One region of the Chryseobacterium sp. X308 genome, then DNA from elsewhere that is predicted to be linked to it. Evidence: riboswitches for the same ligand, from Rfam matches in the RefSeq annotation. Region 1 holds a riboswitch; each other region holds the start of a gene.
The links. Region 1 has a riboswitch for cobalamin ahead of metE (5-methyltetrahydropteroyltriglutamate--homocysteine S-methyltransferase). Riboswitches for the same ligand answer to the same signal wherever they lie in the genome.

Region 1 (3,281 bases):
TTTTTATGCAGACGAGACCATTTCATTTCATTGTCACCATCTTTTTTCTGGTATTAAGTGCAACTGCATTTTCACAGAAAACAGCCGCGTTAGGTTCTTTACTGGACAAAAACTCAGAATTCATATTCCCACAGACTCCGGATAAAATTTCAAAAGCATTGAACGTAAAAACTGGTTTTTATGAAGATGCCAACGAAGAAAAATATGCAAAATGGCCCATGAAAACAGGATTGGAGCTTTATTGCAGCCTGGGAAAAGACAATAGTATCAATGAGATGTTTTTTGTGACTTCAGACAATAAACCTGTCATCGTGGAAGGACTTCCTTTTGGTCTTGTTCTGAATAAAAGTACATTACAGGACAGTAAAACGAAGTTCGGTAAGTACAATGCCAAAATACAAAAATCGGGAGCAGACAGTGAATTTCCTGGAGGTTCAAAACTGGTTTTTAAAAAAGGGAAACATTATACAACATTGCTTTTCGACAGTAAGAACCTGTTAAAATCAATAGGTTTAACAACAGAACTAATGGATCCCGCAGCCAATTGAGTACTGAAAAAATTATATAATTATAGTATCCGTCATTATTGACGGATTTTTTTATCCTCAGACGGCGTTAACTTTAAAAGAAAATCTATATCGTCAGTCCATGGTTATTTTTTACCTCAGCCATCACAAACGTACTGTGCGTGCTGCCGATAGAATCTACGGATCCCAGCTTGTTAAATACAAAATCCTGATAATGCTTCATATCCCGAACCTGAACTTTCAGAAGGAAATCAAAATCTCCGGAAATATTATAGCATTCGGCAACTTCTTCAATTTCTAAAATTTCTTTTACAAAATCATACCCCACGGACCGGTCGTGAATTTTAAGTTTGATCTGGCAGAACACCGTAAATCCGCGGTTCAGTTTTTCAGCATCAAGAACTGCTGCATATCTTTTAACAAAACCTTCCTGTTCAAGCCTTTTTACCCTTTCAAAAACCGGTGAAGTAGAAAGGTTCACTTCTTTAGCAAGTTCTTTAACGGTGAGTTTGGCGTTGTTCTGAAGCAGCCTGAGCAGCTGTACATCCTTATCATCGAGTTGTTCCACAGAATATTATTCTTTTAAATGATTAAAACAGTCAAATATAAAGAATTATATGCTTTTATTTTTACTTTATGAAGTTTAATTTGCTTAATTATTTGTTTTCAATTGTGGTTTTATTCTGTATTACTAATTTTACACAAAATTAAAAACTTTTACTGACAACCTTTGTTAAAGGTAAAAGTACAGTTCTTTACAGATACTTCATCAAACAGGAAAGGTTTTACTTAACGTAGATTAATAGGGAATCGTGTGCAAATCACGAGCTGTCGCGCAACTGTAAGTAACCCACCAAAAGTTTCTGTCCTTGCAGATCCACTGCCAAAAGCGGGAAGGATGACAGAAACTGTTACAAGTCAGGAGACCTGCCTTTACTGAATTGACAATGCTTTCGCGGGCTGAAGCTTTGGGTCATACAGATGGTATATCAAATTTTGTATTTTCTTCTGAAGGGAAATACACTGTCTGCTATGTCACTATTTTCCTGAAACTTTTTCCGCAAAACATAACGAAGCATTTTAAAGGACTTCCCAATAAGTTTAATTAAAAAGTTTAAAAAAATGCAAACTCACATTCTTGGCTATCCGCGTATTGGTAGCAAAAGAGAACTCAAAAAAGCCTGCGAGCAGTACTGGTCAGGTAAAATCCTTTTGGAAGAACTTCTGAACACCGGAAGAACTCTCTGCAGTCAAAACTGGAATATCCAGAAAGAAGCAGGAATAGATCTTATCCCATGTAATGATTTTTCATATTATGATCAGGTATTGGATATGAGTCTTGTCGTAGGTGCCATTCCAACACGGTACCATGAAGTGGTGCTTAAAAAAAACAATACTGAATTGGACCTTTATTTTGCCATGGCAAGAGGCTATCAGAAAGACGGATTGGATATCACTGCCATGGAAATGACCAAGTGGTTCGATACCAACTATCACTACATCGTTCCGGAATTTTATAAAAATCAACAGTTTAAGCTCAGTTCAGATAAGATTTTCAATGAATTTGCAGGAGCAAAACAAGCTGGAATCAATGCGAAACCGGTGATTATCGGGCTGGTTTCTTATCTGTTATTAGGAAAAGAAAAAGAAGAAGGATTTGATAAACTGGATCTGGCCGGAAGTCTTCTTCCTGTTTATATAGAGATTTTAGCCAAACTTCAGGAACAGGGTGCAGAATGGATTCAGTTTGATGAACCTTTCCTGGCATTGGATTTAACAGAGAAAGCCAAAGAAACTTACCGTTATGTGTATGCCGAAATCAGAAAACGTTTCCCGAAACTGAAATTTATTGTGGCTTCCTATTTTGACGGGTTAAAAGACAATACTTCACTTGCCGTTTCACTTCCTGTCAATACATTGCATGTTGATCTGGTTAGAAATCCTGAACAGCTGGATGGTATTCTGAATAGCATTCCTGAAGGTGTAAGCCTTTCGTTAGGACTGGTTGACGGTAGAAATATCTGGAAAAATGATTACGAAAAGTCGCTGTCTTTTATTAGTAAAGCTGTTGAAAAATTAGGATCTGAAAGGATTTTCATTGCACCATCATGTTCATTGCTTCATTCACCTTGTGACCTGGATTTTGAAACCAGTCTTAACCCGGAAATTAAAAACTGGCTGGCTTTTGCCAAACAAAAAGTGGCAGAAGTTGTAACGCTTAAAGAACTGGCTTCCGGAACGGAAAATGAACAGATTTTTGAAGCATTTGAAGAAAATAAAAAAGCAATTGAGAGTAGAAGAACTTCTTCTCTTATCCATAATGATCAGGTAAAACAAAGAGCCAGTGCTGTTACTGAAAAAGATGCTCAGAGAATAAACACCTTCAAAATCCGTAAAAAAGAGCAACAGGAAGTATTGCAGCTTCCTTTGTTCCCAACCACTACGATCGGATCATTCCCGCAAACCGCAGAAGTGAGAAGCTGGAGAGCAAAATTTAAAAAAGGAGAACTGACAGCAGAACAATATGATACCTTACTGAAAGAGGAAACGCAAAGAACAATCCGCTGGCAGGAAGACATCGGAATTGATGTATTGGTTCACGGAGAATTTGAGCGAAATGACATGGTGGAATATTTCGGAGAACAGCTGGAAGGATTTGTATTCACTAAAAACGGTTGGGTACAAAGCTACGGAAGCCGTTGTGTGAAACCTCCTGTGATCTTCGGTGATGTTTCCCGTCCAACACCGATGACG
Region 2 (3,281 bases), on a different contig from region 1:
CTGTGTGATTATCAAAATAATAACAGGAATTTTATGAGTAAGCTTCATATTGACAGCATAACCAAGTCTTTTAAAGATAATAATATCCTGCGGGATATTTATTTAGGATGTGAAACCGGAAAGATTATTGGAATTCTGGGCAGAAATGGTGCCGGAAAATCAACATTATTAAAAATTATTTTTGGAACTGTCAGTAGTGATACCCAGTTTATAAGATACAATGACAAAGTTCTGAAAAGCATTTCCGATAGAAAAAACAGAATTGCTTACCTGCCACAGGATATTTTCTTACCGAAGTACAATACCATTAAAACCTTAATTCCTCTTTTTTGCAATAAGAAAAATACAGATCTATTATTGACTTCAGATCTGATCCGTCCTTTTTTGTCAGAAAAACCTAAAAATCTTTCCCGAGGTGAACAGAGAGTCATTGAAGCTTTAATGACAATTTATTCTGAAGCTGATTTTGTTTTACTGGACGAACCTTTCCATAGCCTTTCTCCGAAAATTTCTGCAGCATTGAAAGCTGCAATCATTGAACAGTCTGCGTATAAGGGATTCATTATTTCTGATCATAATTATCAGGAAGTTCTTGATATTTCACACCAAATATTTCTTCTGCGTGAAGGCTATCTGAAACAAATACAAGATTTAAAAGAACTGCAACGGTATAATTATCTTCCGAAAAGCATTTAATTTATATATTTGAGGGATCAAAAAAATTTCATGATGACTTTCATAAACAAAGCATTCTATTTATCTGCTTTCAGTATCTTATCTGTTGTCTTTGTAAAAGGACAGACTAAAGTTCCTTTTGGAGTGGTAAAAGCTGAGGAAGGATATGCCAACGTACGCGTACATAAAGACGACTACCGAAAAATTGTAGATAAGATCCGTATGCGCAAAGGTGATGTATTTGTTTATGTAAAGCCGGCTCCGGGAGAAACGGAATGGATCTGGATCAAATATCCCGAAAAACAGGATGACGACAAACCTTTTGTGCGTTATGAAACTCTGGATAAAGAAGGAATGGTGAATAAAGGACGTATTGCCTATGTGGACCAGCTTCCCGCCTATACTCCATCCAAATCTAAAAACGGAAGATCTTTGATTTTTACCGACAATTCCGATCCTAAAATCCCTACTGCCCAAAGAAGCAAAGTAGTGATTGATATTTACCCTTCCAATGCAGGTTACCGTAAAAAGGAAAAAGATGCAGATGGAAAAATTCTTACGATTGATAAAGTAAAACCATGGGGAATTGGTAATGACCTTCCTGAAGGAATGACCGAAATCAAATCCATCAGAGTGCAGCAGCCCGGAAGAGGCTCTGTTTTTGTAAGGGAAGCCATCAAAAACATGTTCCAGCCTACCATGGATTTTGAGAACATCGGGGTAACTTCTCTCGACAATGATAATATTTTCCTTTATATGATCAATGGTTCAGGGGAAAACAGATATACAACACTCTGGACAATTAAGAAGGGAAGAGTAATCAGTCAGATTATTTATCATAATCCGGAATAAATTCATTATTTTTGCATTCGAAAAGTTTTTACGCTTATTCATCACAGAAATTGGTTCTGCATCACTGCAGATTAAAAGGGAACCGTGTGAAAATCACGGACTGTCGCGCAACTGTAAAGTAACTGAAGTCTTTATCAAAGATCCACTGTGCGAGGCATGGGAAGGAGATAAATGATGTTACAAGTCAGGAGACCTGCCTTTTTCTTAAACATGTAACTTTCGCGATTTGAAGTTGTATTGATCTGATGGATTGTTTCAGGAATTCTATAAGTTCCTGTCATTATTCTGTTGTTTTAGTATCCTTTCATTTCGCTTTAATTAATAATGATATATGACTACAGAAGAAAGAATTGAAGCATCCGAAACCAGAATCTTTAAAGCGGTTTTCCCAAACACAACCAATCATTACGATACCCTTTTTGGAGGTACTGCCATGCAGCTGATGGACGAAGTAGCTTTTATCACCGCAACCCGTTTTGCCAGAAAAAGAGTGGTAACCGTGAGCAGTGATAAGATCGATTTCAAAAAACCTATTCCTGCCGGAACTATTGTGGAACTGATCGGGAAAGTTTCCTACGTGGGAAAAACCAGTATGAAGGTTAATGTTGAAATTTACACTGAACAGATGTACTCCTATGAAAGAGAAAAAGCTATTGTAGGTGATTTTACTTTTGTAGCCATCGACGAATTCAAGAAACCAATCCAGATACTATAAATTATAAAGCTTCGGGCGGCCTTTGGCCGCCCGAAGCTTTAAATATTTTCATTGACATTATTTCAATACCTTTTCTGTTTCCAGACTTCTGTTCAATAAAAGTTCAAAAGCCTCTCCCATTTCGTCTGATGCTCTGCTGATTGCATTTTCAAGCATATTCCGGATCTGTCTTTCCGTCACTCCGGCTTCTGTCCAGCTCTTTCCTGTAGTATGGGAATTTAAAATAAACGGCATAATTCTATCGATTCCACAGGCAAAAATAGCATCCGGTGTTTTCTCTTCCTCAAACTCCAGCCACAGGTTAAAAAATTCTGTACGTAAAGGCTCATCCAGAATTCCAAAGATCTTTTGGGCTGAAGCTTTCTCTCTTTCAAACTTTCCGACCATAGCTTTTTCATCAAAAATAAAAGTGTCTCCGGCTTCTATTTCCACAAGATCATGAATGGAAAGCATTCTTATCACTCTTAGCAAATCAATATCAGCTCGGTTTTTAGCATATGGATAAAGGATCTGGGCAAGAATAATGATCTGCCAGGAATGTTCAGCCGTATTCTCTCTTCGGGAATCGTCTGCATTATAATTTCTTCGTTGTACATTTTTAAGCGCATCTACTGCCAGAATAAAATCTATCTCTTTCTGAATTTTCATCTTACTTTTTATTTCTGTTATATTGATCTGACGGATATACCTTTGTTCTGGTAATCCATTTATTATTGATCTTTTCTTTCGTTATGACCTTTACCTGATCCTCATTGGTCATATCCTCCTCTTTTTCCAGCACTCTCTCCAGCCCTTTGTTCGGAATAACGGCATATTCTGTTGTAAAAATCCTGCAACAACCGGACTTACCGTAGGAAATAAGACGCTTTCGTTTGGCGTCTGTTTCAAAAAAATCAAAACCGTTTGAGCCCAGATCTGTAAGTTCTTCACTTTTTACAAATGCCATTCTTGTAGTATTGAATACATAAACATCATAAGAAGCCGAACTGTAATTTCCCATATTTCCGTTTCTTATCGCTACATCTTCGGTGCCGTCAAA
Region 3 (3,281 bases), on a different contig from region 1:
AAGTGTAGGAAAGCAACGGTCTAAGAGTAACTTTTCCCAATTGAAGTTCTGTCTGCACATTCACATCTGCACCAATGATTTCAACCAATCCAAGGTTCATCATCAGCCATCGGAACATGCTTCCGTTCGGAGCTGCCACAATTTTATCCTGTACTTTGTTGTAGTAACCGTCTACTTTAGCATAAAATGTTTTAAAGAGACGGTTGTTATAATTCTTCTGATAGGTAAATCCTACATCATATTGATTGGTGAATTCCGGTTTCAGATAGGTATTTCCGATATTGGTATAATACAAATCATTGAAGGTCGGAAGTCTGAAAATTCTTTTATAGAAAGCTCTTAGAGTAAGCTCCGGAATTTTTTCCGGCTGATAGCTCATAAACACCGCAGGTGTCCACTCTCTGGCATCTCCCGGTCTTTTATTTTTTCTTACTTCTTCAAATGTAAAGGTTCCTAAAAGGCTTCCCAAAATTTTGAATCTGTTCCACTGATACGTTGTTGCCAATGCTACCAATGTAGTATATCTTGTAGGATAAGAAAAATTATCCAGATTGGCATCCAGATTATTATACTGAAAATCACCGCTCAGGCTGACATCCCAATTGGGTGTAATTGAATAAATATTGGAAGAGGAAAGATAAAGTTCCCTTTGGATGTAGGTATTATCGGTATAAATAATAGACTGCGAACGAACCGTATCCATAAAATGGGTATAATCGTAGGCAAATTTTGCTTTCAGCTGCGTTTCAAATTTCGGGAACAGTTTTTTTCTCAGATTAGCCTGTACAAAATAATTTTCATCTGAAAGTCTCGCTCCTCTTCCTCCGAAACGTCCATTCACAATAGGTGCCGGCATTCCGCGGTTTGAAATATAACCGTAGCCACGGATATTCCAGCTTCCGTTATTTAAAGTTCCGTTGAAAGAAGTTTCAAAACGTTTTGCCCGAATATCTGAATCCTGTCTTTTGGCAATGGTATCATAGGCTTGCTGTCCATCAGGATATTTCTTAGCATATCTAAATCTGTAAATTCCGTCACTCTGCATAAATTCGCCACTGAAACTGGCAGAAACCCTGTCTGAAATTTTCTGCTCCAGCCGGAATGACGGATTGAAGAGGTCTATGGAAGCACTTTTGGCTCTTATCACAAGATTGGTTTTTCTTGTTCCTTTAAACACAGGAGTTTTAGGCTGTAAATAAATAGATCCTGAAGAACCGAAATCTTTTGCAGGTTGAAAAATTTCACTTTTCTGTCCGTTGTATAATGAAATTTCTTCCAGATCATCCAGAGAATACCTTCCCAGATCCACAAGGCCGTTTTGGGCATTTCCTAATTGAATTCCATCATAAAAAACCCCTACATGCTGGCTTCCCATACTTCGGATATTGATGGTTTTCAAACCACCCAATCCGCCGTAATCTTTAATCTGCACACCCGAAAAATACCGCAGCGCATCTGCTACAGAATGACTGTTTAATCTTTCCAGCTGCTCTCCCTGCAGGGTTTGTGCAGGAATAATTTCTTTAAAATTCTTTTTATAAAGATTGATCCCTTTAATGGTCTCTTCCTGAAGACTGTCTTTTTTCTTAGTTTGGGAAAGCACAAGTTGAGATGTTAACACTAATATTGTGAAAACAACTTTATGAATTGCAGAAGTAGTTAGTTTTGGCGTCATTAGCTCATTTAGGATAATGAAGACGCTAATGGGTATAAGAATACAACGACAAAGCACAGCTGTTACTGCACAGAATCATTGATGTCCTAAGCTTTATTCCACGAAAGCGTCAAACGATTATTGTCTGGCAGGTCTTCTGACTTACTCCATTTTTGAAATCCTTCCCATTAAAAAACAGTGGATATATTCTTCAAAAACTTGGTGTGGAGCTTACAGCAGCGGGTCTGTCCCGGATTTTCACCGGATTCCCTTTTAAGAGCTTTTTACGGCTCACCAAATTCCGGCAAAGATAAATAATTATTCCTAATCCCCAACTAAAATCATGATTTATAAACAATTAAAGCTCCCGAAGGAGCTTTAACATGATTTCAACAAGGGTTTCTTTTTAAATTCCAATATTCAGAAAAATACTAAATCTTGATTGAGCTTCAATATCTCCTCCCGCCAGGCGCGTGTACATGGGAAGCATGACTTCACTTCCCAGGCTCAGCTTTTTATAAGAGGCTTCAAAACCTAATTTTCCGTACAAAGCACTTCCTGCAGTGTTCGGCAATGCTTCATCAAATTGTTTATTCTGAGCATAAACTTCTCCCTGCACTCCAGTTTTTACAGAAAAAATGGATTTTTCATTTCCAGCAACCTGATAAAAACCTGTTGCTGCATAGTTCCATTGGTTTCCAAAACGGTAATTTTTCTTATTCTCTGTTTTGACCGTATAGTCTGTATTGACCAATACGGCTACTTTATTTTTCTGAAACTTATAATTCAAAGCGGCCTGATAGTCCCAGCTGCCAGTTCCCAGCTGAAAGCTTGGGTTGACACCGGATGCTCCTTTTTCATCAAACTTCCCGAGTGGAATTTTCACGCCCAAACCTCCGCTCAGATGATGGAAATTATCTTTAGAGCTCATCAGCTGGTAAATTCCCATCAGGTTTAAATCTCCTATTCCATTGATTCTGATATCTCCCTGCATGGTTTTCTTTTCATGAAAATGGAATGGCAGACTCGCATAAACACTCAGTTTTTTAGTCAGAGGAATTTTCCCCCAAAGTTGCAGCGTATTGAAATACTGATCCTGGGTAAGGTCTTTTACAAACAAGTTCTCTTTAGCTTTGTAATGCTGCGCAAAATACTTAATTCCGACAAACTGTGGATTCAACAATGACTCAAAGCCGGAAGATCCGTTTCCTGCTGCACAGCCGCAAGCATCACAGTCATCATCAAAATTGAATCTGCTGAAAGTTTCCGGAGCAATATAAGCACTGTCTCTGATGATCTTTGCCTGATACTGACTAAACAGGATCAAACTTACTATCACTATAATCTTCTTCATGTTTCTATAAATTATTCTGCAAATTTTGGATTGGATATAAAACTTTTATCCGATAATGTTTTCAGGAATGCAATGATCGATTGTTTTTCCTGACTGTTCATGGCAATTCCTACATGACCGTTCTGTTTCAGGCGGGGATCAAGATTGGGATTATCTTCCACCTGATCTGAATAGAAATTGAGTACTGCTTCCAAAGTGTAAAACCTTCCGTCATGCATATAAGGCGCAGTATATTCAACATTTCTCAGACTTGGAACCCGGAATTTCATCCAG

Region 2: linked by a shared signal. The riboswitch ahead of LIV57_RS13100 (acyl-CoA thioesterase) and the one ahead of metE (5-methyltetrahydropteroyltriglutamate--homocysteine S-methyltransferase) in region 1 are both predicted to bind cobalamin.
Region 3: linked by a shared signal. The riboswitch ahead of LIV57_RS00750 (TonB-dependent receptor plug domain-containing protein) and the one ahead of metE (5-methyltetrahydropteroyltriglutamate--homocysteine S-methyltransferase) in region 1 are both predicted to bind cobalamin.

What each region holds. Positions count from the first base shown of each region.
Region 1 is NZ_JAJFZH010000002.1:138,838-142,118, reverse strand. Features, by position in the region: gene LIV57_RS03690 (hypothetical protein) at 6-548, shown strand; gene LIV57_RS03685 (Lrp/AsnC family transcriptional regulator) at 634-1,095, opposite strand; cobalamin riboswitch at 1,291-1,477, shown strand; gene metE (5-methyltetrahydropteroyltriglutamate--homocysteine S-methyltransferase) at 1,650-3,281, shown strand, end outside.
Region 2 is NZ_JAJFZH010000011.1:8,512-11,792, forward strand. Features, by position in the region: gene LIV57_RS13090 (ATP-binding cassette domain-containing protein) at 34-696, shown strand; gene LIV57_RS13095 (hypothetical protein) at 727-1,527, shown strand; cobalamin riboswitch at 1,562-1,743, shown strand; gene LIV57_RS13100 (acyl-CoA thioesterase) at 1,859-2,242, shown strand; gene LIV57_RS13105 (HD domain-containing protein) at 2,300-2,890, opposite strand; gene LIV57_RS13110 (XAC2610-related protein) at 2,892-3,281, opposite strand, start outside.
Region 3 is NZ_JAJFZH010000001.1:144,897-148,177, forward strand. Features, by position in the region: gene LIV57_RS00750 (TonB-dependent receptor plug domain-containing protein) at 1-1,675, opposite strand, end outside; cobalamin riboswitch at 1,784-1,968, opposite strand; gene LIV57_RS00755 (transporter) at 2,061-3,008, opposite strand; gene LIV57_RS00760 (cytochrome-c peroxidase) at 3,020-3,281, opposite strand, start outside.